3 regions of the Mesorhizobium sp. ISC11 genome follow, and region 3 is predicted to be linked to each of the others. Evidence: riboswitches for the same ligand, from Rfam matches in the RefSeq annotation. Region 3 holds a riboswitch; each other region holds the start of a gene.
What was found. A riboswitch is a leader RNA that binds a small molecule or an ion and turns the genes downstream of it on or off. The one in region 3 is predicted to bind thiamine pyrophosphate.
Positions count from the first base shown of each region.

Region 1: another riboswitch for thiamine pyrophosphate. It lies ahead of thiB (thiamine ABC transporter substrate binding subunit); the one in region 3 lies ahead of thiC (phosphomethylpyrimidine synthase ThiC).
Region 2: another riboswitch for thiamine pyrophosphate. It lies ahead of RPF88_RS03060 (YkoF family thiamine/hydroxymethylpyrimidine-binding protein); the one in region 3 lies ahead of thiC (phosphomethylpyrimidine synthase ThiC).

Region 1 is NZ_JAVSPW010000001.1:5,540,344-5,543,545, reverse strand. It holds gene thiP (thiamine/thiamine pyrophosphate ABC transporter permease) at 1-816, opposite strand, end outside; gene thiB (thiamine ABC transporter substrate binding subunit) at 825-1,823, opposite strand; TPP riboswitch at 1,867-1,981, opposite strand; gene RPF88_RS26755 (thiamine diphosphokinase) at 2,069-2,728, shown strand; gene RPF88_RS26750 (ABC-F family ATP-binding cassette domain-containing protein) at 2,730-3,202, shown strand, end outside.
Region 2 is NZ_JAVSPW010000001.1:579,556-582,757, forward strand. It holds gene msrA (peptide-methionine (S)-S-oxide reductase MsrA) at 1-481, shown strand, start outside; gene RPF88_RS03055 (hypothetical protein) at 551-868, opposite strand; TPP riboswitch at 1,052-1,165, shown strand; gene RPF88_RS03060 (YkoF family thiamine/hydroxymethylpyrimidine-binding protein) at 1,156-1,764, shown strand; gene RPF88_RS03065 (ABC transporter permease) at 1,857-2,618, shown strand; gene RPF88_RS03070 (ABC transporter ATP-binding protein) at 2,615-3,202, shown strand, end outside.
Region 3 is NZ_JAVSPW010000001.1:5,105,934-5,109,135, reverse strand. It holds gene RPF88_RS24765 (metallophosphoesterase family protein) at 1-676, opposite strand, end outside; gene RPF88_RS24760 (hypothetical protein) at 1,168-1,431, shown strand; TPP riboswitch at 1,749-1,865, shown strand; gene thiC (phosphomethylpyrimidine synthase ThiC) at 1,969-3,202, shown strand, end outside.

The DNA.
Region 1 (3,202 bases), 430 kb from region 3:
GGTGTCGCCGACCACATTGGCGCCTAGCCGCGTCAGTGCCAGCACCACGATAAAGGTCAAGGCGATCTGCAGCAGCGTCAGTGCAACGGCCCGTGCGGGATCGAAATCGAAGCGCAGCGCCTGGTAGATGCCGACCTCAAGCGTTGTCGCGGCCGGCCCGCCGCCGAGCGTCAGCACGATCGTGAAGGATGTGATGCAGAGCATGAACACAAGCCCGGCGACGCCGGGCAGTGCGGCGCGCAGCGTTGGCCATTCGATCAGCCGGAACGCCGGCCGCGCCGCCATGCCGAGCTGGCTCGCCAGCCGCCATTGGTCGGCCGGTATGGTCTGCAGCGCCTCGAGGAACAGCCGCGTCGCCAGCGGCAGGTTGAAGAAGACATGGGCGACGAGAATGCCGGACAGGCCATAGATGCCCGGCCAGCTTCCGCCGCCGATAACGGCAAGCACGCCGGCGAAGTAGCCGGCACGGCCATAAAGCGCCAGGATGCCGAGCGCTGCAACGATGGCCGGCAGCGCCAACGGCACGGCGAAGATCTGCAGGATGAAGGCGCGGCCGAAGAAACGTGGATGCCGCGACAGAGCGCGCGCCACAAACAGCCCCGGGATGACCGAAAGCAGCGTCGACAGGACCGCTTGCCAGAGCGTGAAGCGAATGACGCGAAGCAGATAGGGATCGAAGGCTGCCCAGGCGCCCGAGAAATCATGGGCGCCCTCGAAAAGCAGGCCGGCAAACGCGCCGCCGATCAGCAGCGCGATTGCAGCGAGCGCTACAATGCCGGCACTGACGCGGGAATCCGTGGAATGCGCCGGCGCCATCGCGCTGCCTACTTGCTCATCGCCGCCAGCCATTCATCGACCCAGGCCTTGCGGTTGGCAGAGACCTCTTGCGGGCTGAACAGCAAGGTCTTCGTTGGCTTGACCAGTTTGTCGAAGGCCGAATTGAGCGGCTTGTCGGTCTTGCCTGCCGGGAACATCCAGTTGGTCTCGGGGATGGCATCCTGGAATTTCGGCCCGGTCATGAAGGCCATGAACTTGGCCGCCAGCGGATTCTTGGCTCCTGTCGTGGTGATACCCGCCACCTCGATCTGCAGATACTCGCCCTCCTCGAAGGAGGCCGCCTGGTAGCGCTCCGTGTTCTCGGCGACCATGTGGTAGGCTGGCGACGTCGTGTAGGACAGCACCATCGGCGCCTCGCCCTTGGTGAACAGCCCATAGGCCTCGCTCCAGCCCGGCGTCACGGTCAGCACCTTGGCCTTGAGCTTGGCCCAGGCCTCGGGTGCCTTGTCGCCATAGACCGACTTGACCCAAAGAAGCAGGCCGAGGCCTGGCGTCGAGGTGCGCGGATCCTGGATGACGATCTTGTCGTTGGCACTGCCTTCGATCAGCTCCTTCAGGCTCTTCGGCGGCGTCTTCATCTTCTGCGTGTCGTAGACGACAGCGAAATAGCCGTAGTCGAAGGGGACAAAAGTGTCGTCGCTCCAGCCGCCCGGCACATTGACATCCGTCACCGCGCCATGCGGCGCGAACAAGCCTGACGCCTTGGCATCGGCGGTGAGATTGGTATCCAGGCCAAGCACGATATCGGCCTTGGTCGATGCGCCTTCCAATCTGACGCGGTTGAGCAGCGCGACGCCATCGGCGACCGAGACGAAGTCGACGTCGCAGCCGCATTCGGCCTCGAACTCCTTCTTCACCACGGGACCCGGACCCCAGTCGGCGGTGAAACTCTCATAGGTGTAGACGGTGAGCTTGTCCTTGGCCAAGGCGGGCCCGGACAAGGCCACGACCGTTGCTGAAACAAGAGCGTATAAAAGCGTGCGCATCGGCGCCTCCTTCGTTTGAATTGAAAGGAATTGAGGCGTCGGACTGTCCGAAACGTCTAATCCCTCCGCCGGTACAAACCGGATCAGGTTCAGCGGGTTGGCGAGACTGCCTCTCAGCCGGTCCGCGAAGATCGCGTCCGGCACCCCGTTAGAGCGTTTCGACACATAGGCCGGGCCGATCCGCCATGCAAGCGGGAGTTTGCCGCCTTCCGTTTCCCGTGCCGGGCTGGTAAGGGCCACACGATATGAGCACATTCACCATCCTGCTTGGCGGCGATCTCATCCGTACGCCACGGCTCGACCGTCAGGTCAAAGGCTCCCGCGTCATCGCCGCCGACGCCGGCATCGGTCATGCGCGGTTGCTGGGTCTCGTGCCGGAGCTGTGGGTGGGTGATTTCGATTCGGTGCCGGCCAACCTGCCGGACGATCTCGCTTCCGTGCCGCGCCGGACCTTCCCGGCGGAAAAGGACCAGACCGATGGCGAACTTGCCGTCGCCGCGGCACTGGAGCGCGGCGCGACCCGCCTGGTGCTGGCCGGCGCCTTTGGCGGCAAGCGCGCCGACCACGCTTTTCTGCATCTGTCGCTCGCCCTGCGGCTGGCGGAGGCGGGAACGGACGTGCTTTTGACCAGCGGCGCTCAGGAAGGCATCCCCCTGCTGCGCGGAACGGCCGGCTTCGACTATGCCGACGGCACGCTGTTCTCGGTGCTCGGCTTTTCCGAGCTCGACGGCCTGACCGTCACCGGCGCCAAATGGCCGCTCGCTCACGTCAAGGTGGCGTTCGGTTCGTCGCTGACCATTTCCAACGAGGTCAAGTCCGACAAGACCGGGGGCCGCCTCGAAATCGCGCTCGGCCATGGCCGCGCGATGCTGCTCGCTCATCCCTATCCCTTACCTGAAAGCTGACATGGCCCCGCCCCTTCTCAACCTCGACGGGATAAAACTGACCTTCGGCGGCACGCCGCTGCTCGATGGCGCCGCCTTGACGGCTTCGGCCGGCGACAAGATCGCACTGGTCGGCCGCAACGGGTCCGGCAAGTCGACCCTGCTGAAGATCGCCGCCGGCCTGATCGAGCCGCAGGACGGCGAAGTGTTTCGCCAGCCTTCGGCGACCGTCCGCTATTTGCCGCAGATGCCCGACATGGAAGGTTTTGCCACTGTCCGCGCCTATGTCGAGGCCGGGCTTGGCCCCGCCGACGATCCCTACCGCGCCAGCTATCTGATGGAGCATCTCGGCCTGTCGGGTGAGGAACGTCCGAACGACCTGTCGGGCGGCGAGGCGAGGCGCGCCGCCCTTGCCCGCGTCATGGCGCCGGAGCCCGATATCCTGCTGCTCGATGAGCCGACCAACCATCTCGACCTCTCGGTCATCGAATGGCT
Region 2 (3,202 bases), 4.5 Mb from region 3:
CTGCTTCTGGGGTATGCAGGATTTGATACGGCGCTATCCCGGCGTCATTTCCACCCGTGTTGGCTACAGCGGCGGCGACGTGCCCAACGCCACCTACCGCAACCACGGCAGCCATGCCGAAGCCATCGAGATCAATTTCGATCCGGCCATCATAAGCTATCGCACGCTGCTGGAACGCTTTTTCCAGATCCACGATCCGACGACCCGCAACCGCCAGGGCAACGATGTCGGGACGAGTTATCGCTCGGCGATCTATTACACCAGCGACGAACAGAAGCGCATCGCCGAGGACACGATCGCCGATGTCGATGCCTCGGGCCTGTGGCCGGGCAAGGTCGTCACCGAAGTCGCACCCGTTGGCCCCTTCTGGGAAGCCGAGCCCGAGCATCAGGACTATCTGGAGAAATACCCCAACGGATACACCTGCCACTTCGTCAGGCCGGGGTGGAAGCTGCCGGTTCGGGAAAAAGCGGTGCCGTAGATACACTGATACGACAGGATTTGAGAAGCCGCGGAGCGCTCGCTCCGCGGCTTCTTTTCATTGCAATTCCTACTTGCCGCAATGGTTGTCGTTAACTGTCGGCGCGGTGGTGCCCGGCGACGTTCCACTGGCATCGGGCTGTGCGCCCTGCGGATGGGCAGGGCAATTTTCATCCGCGTTTGAATTCGTGGCGCCCGGTGCTACCGTCGTACTGTTGGTCGTGCCGGGGTCTACCGTGTTCGGCGAAGCCGGCGTATTTGGGTCGACGGTGACCGACTTGCCGCTGCCGCCGGATCCGTCGGTGCCGCTTGTGCCATTGCTCTGCGCCATGGCCGATGTCGCCAGGCCAATGGTGAGCGCCGAAGCTGCGAGGATTTTCATGAACATGGTTTGTCTCCATTGTCTGTGAACTCGTCGCGTAGCGACTGGTGGGACAACCTCGCGGCCTGGTGAAGGTTCCCGATAAATTCTCGCGCCGGCAGAGCCAACCGCTCCCGCCCTGGCGCAATGCTTTTGGCGCAGTGCGATAAAAAAACGGCTTTTCCTTCAACTCGAATGATGCTTTAAGGCGCACATCCACAGGGGTGCTCCGTACGGTCGGGGCTGAGACGGGGGCGGCAAGCCCACAGACCCTAGAAGCTGATCTGGGTAATACCAGCGGAGCGAGGCGGGCGATGTTTTCAGGCGCACAGATTTCCCTATATCCCATGACCGACGATTTCGTCGGTGTCATCCTTGGCGCGCTCGGTGCGCTCGATCCCTGGCGCGACAAACTCAGGATCGAGACCGACGACATCTCGACCTTGCTGGTCGGGCCGCCCGAAGTGCTGTTTCCTGCCATGCGCGACCTCTTCGTGGCGGCGGCACGCAGCGGCAAACATTGCGTGTTGTCGGCCACCATCTCGCGCGGCTGCCCTGGCGAGCCGGACGATCCGATCTGCCGCTCCGATGCGTTTGGCGGGCCCGTCGGTCCACTCGGCCCGCGCAAGGACGCGGCCATCGCGGCGGTGCGCAATGCTGCTGCCACCGGCCAGCCTGCGGCGGCGCAGTTCTCGCTCTATGTGATGGGCACAGACGACCACATGGACGAGATCTACGGCTGCATAGACTTTCTCAAGCAGTCCGGCGTCTATGAGCGCTCCAAACATTTCTGCACGAAACTGCGCGGTGATGCCGGTGCGATCTTTTCGGCGCTGGACGAGGCTTTCTGCCGTTTCGGACCAGGCGCTGGCCACGTAACCCTCGACGTCACGGTCTCGGCCAACAGCCCGTCGGCCGTCTGAAGCCGCGCGGCTCTCGCGGCCGTCAAAGGTTATCTCCCGTGGTCTCATCATCAGTCGCTTCGCGCCCGATCGCGAGCTTTCTCGTCAAGGCAATGCCGGCCATGATCTCGGCCGGTTTGCTCCTGCTGGCGTGGGAGCTTTATGCCACCTATTCCGGCATCAGGGCCACGATACTGCCGGCGCCGTCACGCGTCTTCGAGCAAGCGATGCTCAATCGCGAGGCGCTGGCCGACAATGCCGTTCCGACCATCCGTGCCACGCTTCTTGGCTTTGCCTGTTCGCTCAGCGCAGCCTTCGTGCTGTCGATGCTGGTCGACTTCTTCCAGCCGCTGCGGCGTGCGTTGTTTCCCGTCTTCATCGTCAGCCAGACCTTGCCGCTGGTGGCGATCGCGCCGCTGGTGGTGCTGTGGTTCGGCTTCGGGCTGGCGCCCAAGATCATGCTGGTGGCGCTGGTCACCTTCTTTCCGATGCTGGTCGCATTGGTCGAAGGCTATGAGGCGACCGAGGCCGAGATCGGGCAAATGCTGCGCGCCATGGGGGCAGGGCGCTGGCGCATCTTCCTGCTCGCGCGGCTGCCTTCGGCGCTGCCTTACTTCTTTGCCGGGTTGAGGATCTCCATCACCTATGCGGTGGTCGGCGCCATCTTCGCCGAGTATGCCGGTGCCGCAAAGGGACTGGGCATCTACATGCTCAACGCCAAAAACAATTTCCGTCCTGATCTGGTTCTTGCCGCCGTCGGTGTCAGCGCGGCGCTGACCCTTGTCCTGTTCGGGTTGACCGTGTTGCTGCAGCGTCTTGCCATGCCCTGGGAGCGAGCCGGCAGGGAAACTGCCGGGAAGGGGGCCTGGCGATGAGCCGGCTCGAACTGCGGCATGTGCACAAGGCGTTCGGTGGCCTCGACGTGCTGGCCGATATTTCGCTCAGCGTCGGCGCTGGTGAGTTCGTCTCGATCCTTGGACCCTCGGGTGCCGGCAAGTCGACGCTGTTCCAGCTTCTGACCGGCGCCGAGCATGGCGAGGGCGAGATGTTGTTCGACGGCGCGCGGCTCGACGACCACGGCAGGCACTTCGCCTTCATGCCGCAGCGCGACGCGCTGATGCCATGGCGGCGCATCCTCGACAACACGACGCTCGGGCTCGAAGTGCAAGGTATGAGGAGACAGGCGGCGCGGGCGCGCGTTGCGCCGTTGTTTGCCGAATTCGGGCTTGCCGGCTTCGAGCGGCATTTTCCCGCGCAGCTGTCCGGCGGCATGCGCCAGCGCGCGGCCTTGCTGCGCACCGTGGTGCAGGAGCGCGACATGCTCCTGCTCGACGAGCCTTTCGGCGCGCTCGATGCGCTGACCCGCACCGCCATGCAGCGCTGGCTCGAACAGATGTGGCGGCATCATCGCTGGACGGCGCTCTTGATCACCCATGACGTGCGCGAAGCCGTGTTCCTG
Region 3 (3,202 bases):
GCGTGTCCATCTGACCGTAATACTCGTCGTCGGACGCCTCCTTGTCTGGATCGCTGGGAGGTGTCGCGGGCGAATGTCCCGAGATGTCCGGCGAGCCGAGATCTACAGGCTCTGTAGAAGGACTGAGTGCCTCGAGACGATCACGAAGGAACGCGGGAAGGTTTTGAAGCTCCCAACTGCCTATCGCTGTGTTGACGAGGATGAAGTTTGCGCCTGCGGATCCTGTCGGAAGTCTGAAGTGCACGGGTTGGTCCACGGGAACGGTCTGCCAACCCAAGCGGGCGGCTAAACTCGCCATTTCGCTGAATTTCTCAGTCGGTCCAAGTTCGCGCGCGTCATCACGGTTCACATCGTGATTTCCCGGTACGAATATCAACGGAAGCGCCTTTGAACTGCGTCCCTGTGCGCGGCAGAGCAACGTGAAATGCTGGAATGCCGAAGCAATGAAGGTCTTGTCGCCACGGCTCGTGAAATCCCCCATGAAGGCGATCGAATCCAAGGGCTTCGAAGTCGTCAGCCGCCGAAGTTTCGTCAAGACGGCACGCAGCGAAGACGCGCGTAGCTTCTGCGTTATTTTCGGAGCGAACTTGCTATCCTTGGCATCGATGTTGCTAGAGGAAGGATGCCAGTCCGGATAGTGAATATCGCCTACTTGAAGGATTCGCACCCGCCGCATAACTCGCCCCCCTGCCGAGAGCCATAGACTAATCCGTTCGCTTTTGCCAAGCGCGAACGATCATCCGCAGTGTCCTTAACGAGGTAGCCTGCACTTTTCGAGAATTGCCACGGCGGCTATTTTTCGGCTGTGAAGCACACGAGACCCGTGACGTGAGACCCAGTTGCTCAATGCCCAGTTGCTCAATGAGCTTTCTTACGAATAAGGGAGAATTTCCGCGGCCGGACTATCTCTGAGCGAGCGTGCATGACTGCCAACGGAAGGTCTTGCACGCACCCTTGCGATCTTGAGCAATGGTCGCCATGACTTTCTTCTTGCAGGCTTTTGAGTGGCCCAGCCTGCGATCACCAGACCCCACCGATTCTAAAGAGCGTGGCAGATGGGATAGTCGAGGTTGCCCGTGCACAGTCACGCTCAGGGCTTGCGCCGCCCAGAGGACACGCTGAAAAGGCAGATTGGGGCGCAAGCACGCCATTCACGAGAGGTTCGACATGAAGACCATGCAAGAAAAAGACATTCCGGCATTCGTACAAGCAGTTGTGGACGCCGGCTGCAAAATTTGCGCGATTGGCAACTTGGGATACGTCTTTGGCGATGCTGATTTCACGCCAGCGCAACGGAGGGCCGTCGAGCCACAGCTGCGTAGGATTGCTGAAATCTACGGCGAACGCGATCATCTCATGAACGAGATAGCTGTATATCTGCGGTCGATCGGACGCCATGTCGAGGTTGAGCCGAAGACAGGTATTTCCTGATGGCCGTGATCGCGAGAAGCCGTCTTCCAACCTCTGAATCCTAAAGGAGGTGACCCCCAAGGCCGTTCGTCACCTTCGACCAGAATAACCACATCCGTGACCGCCTGAGCTACTTGGTCGATACGCGCACATGGCCAATACAGTTTCTCCATCCTTCACGAAGCGAATGAGGCTTTGGCCATTCAGCCCCGGTCTACGGGGCGTGACTTGTCCCCGATGCATGCGCGAGCTCTCCGCCCGGCTGGCCGCCGGTCGTCGCCACCGGCCGAAGGCGCCCGAATGCGCTTGACAAGATAGCGTCAGCCCGTTCAACCTAAGGCATTCACCAGGGGAGTCCCGGCAAGGGGCTGAGATACTGCTGGCTTTCGCGGCGCAGTGACCCGTTGAACCTGATCCAGTTCATACTGGCGTAGGGACGGTGCAAGCGCTTTGCGGGAGTTTACGCCCGAGGTCCTGTTGCAGCAGGTCTACAGAAGCGTCTTTTCATCCTTCCGGCACAGAACTGGGTCTCCAATGCATGAGCAAAGGAGCCTCACGATGAATGCCCTCACCCCCGCCGTATCGACGGGACCACTGCCCGCCTCGCGGAAAATCCACAAGCCCGGCGTCCTCTACCCGCAGATCAGGGTGCCGATGCGCGAGATTTCCGTCCATCCGACGGCCGGCGAACCGCCCGTCACCGTCTACGATCCGTCCGGCCCCTACACCGATCCATCAGTCGAAACCAGCATCGAAAAAGGCCTTGCCCGGCTTCGCCACGAATGGGTCACGGCGCGTGGCGATGTCGAAGCCTATGACGGCCGCCACGTCCGGCCGGAAGACAATGGATTCGCCACCGGCGAGCGCCTGACACCGGAATTTCCGATACGCAATCGGCCGCTCAAGGCCAAGCAGGGCAAGGCGGTGACCCAACTTGCCTATGCGCGCGCCGGCATCATCACGCCAGAAATGGAGTTCGTAGCCATCCGCGAGAATCTCGGCCGCGAGGTGATGCGCGGCAAGCTGCAACGCGACGGCGAAGCCTTCGGCGCGGCGATCCCAGATTTCGTCACACCCGAATTCGTGCGCGACGAGGTGGCGCGCGGGCGCGCAATCATTCCCGCCAACATCAATCATCCCGAGAGCGAGCCGATGATCATCGGTCGCAATTTTCTGGTCAAGATCAACGCCAACATCGGTAACTCGGCTGTCACATCGTCGATGGCCGAAGAGGTCGAAAAAATGGTCTGGGCTATCCGCTGGGGCGCGGACACGGTGATGGACCTGTCGACCGGCCGCAACATCCACAACATCCGCGACTGGATCGTGCGCAATGCGCCGGTGCCGATCGGTACGGTGCCGCTCTATCAGGCGCTGGAAAAGGTCAACGGCATCGCCGAGGATCTGAACTGGGAGGTCTACCGCGACACGCTGATCGAGCAGGCCGAGCAAGGCGTCGACTATTTCACCATCCACGCCGGCGTGCGGCTGCACTACATCCCGCTGACCGTCGACCGGGTCACGGGCATCGTCTCGCGCGGCGGCTCGATCATGGCCAAATGGTGCCTGCACCATCACCGGGAGAGCTTCCTCTACGAGCATTTCGAGGAGATCTGCGACATCGCCAGAGCCTATGACGTCTCCTTCTCGCTCGGCGACGGCCTTCGTCCCGGTTCAATCGCCGATGCGAACGACGCGGCGCAATTCGCCGAACTGGAAACACTTGGAGAACTCACCAAGATTGCCTGGGCAAAGGACTGCCAGGTGATGATCGAAGGCCCGGGCCATGTCC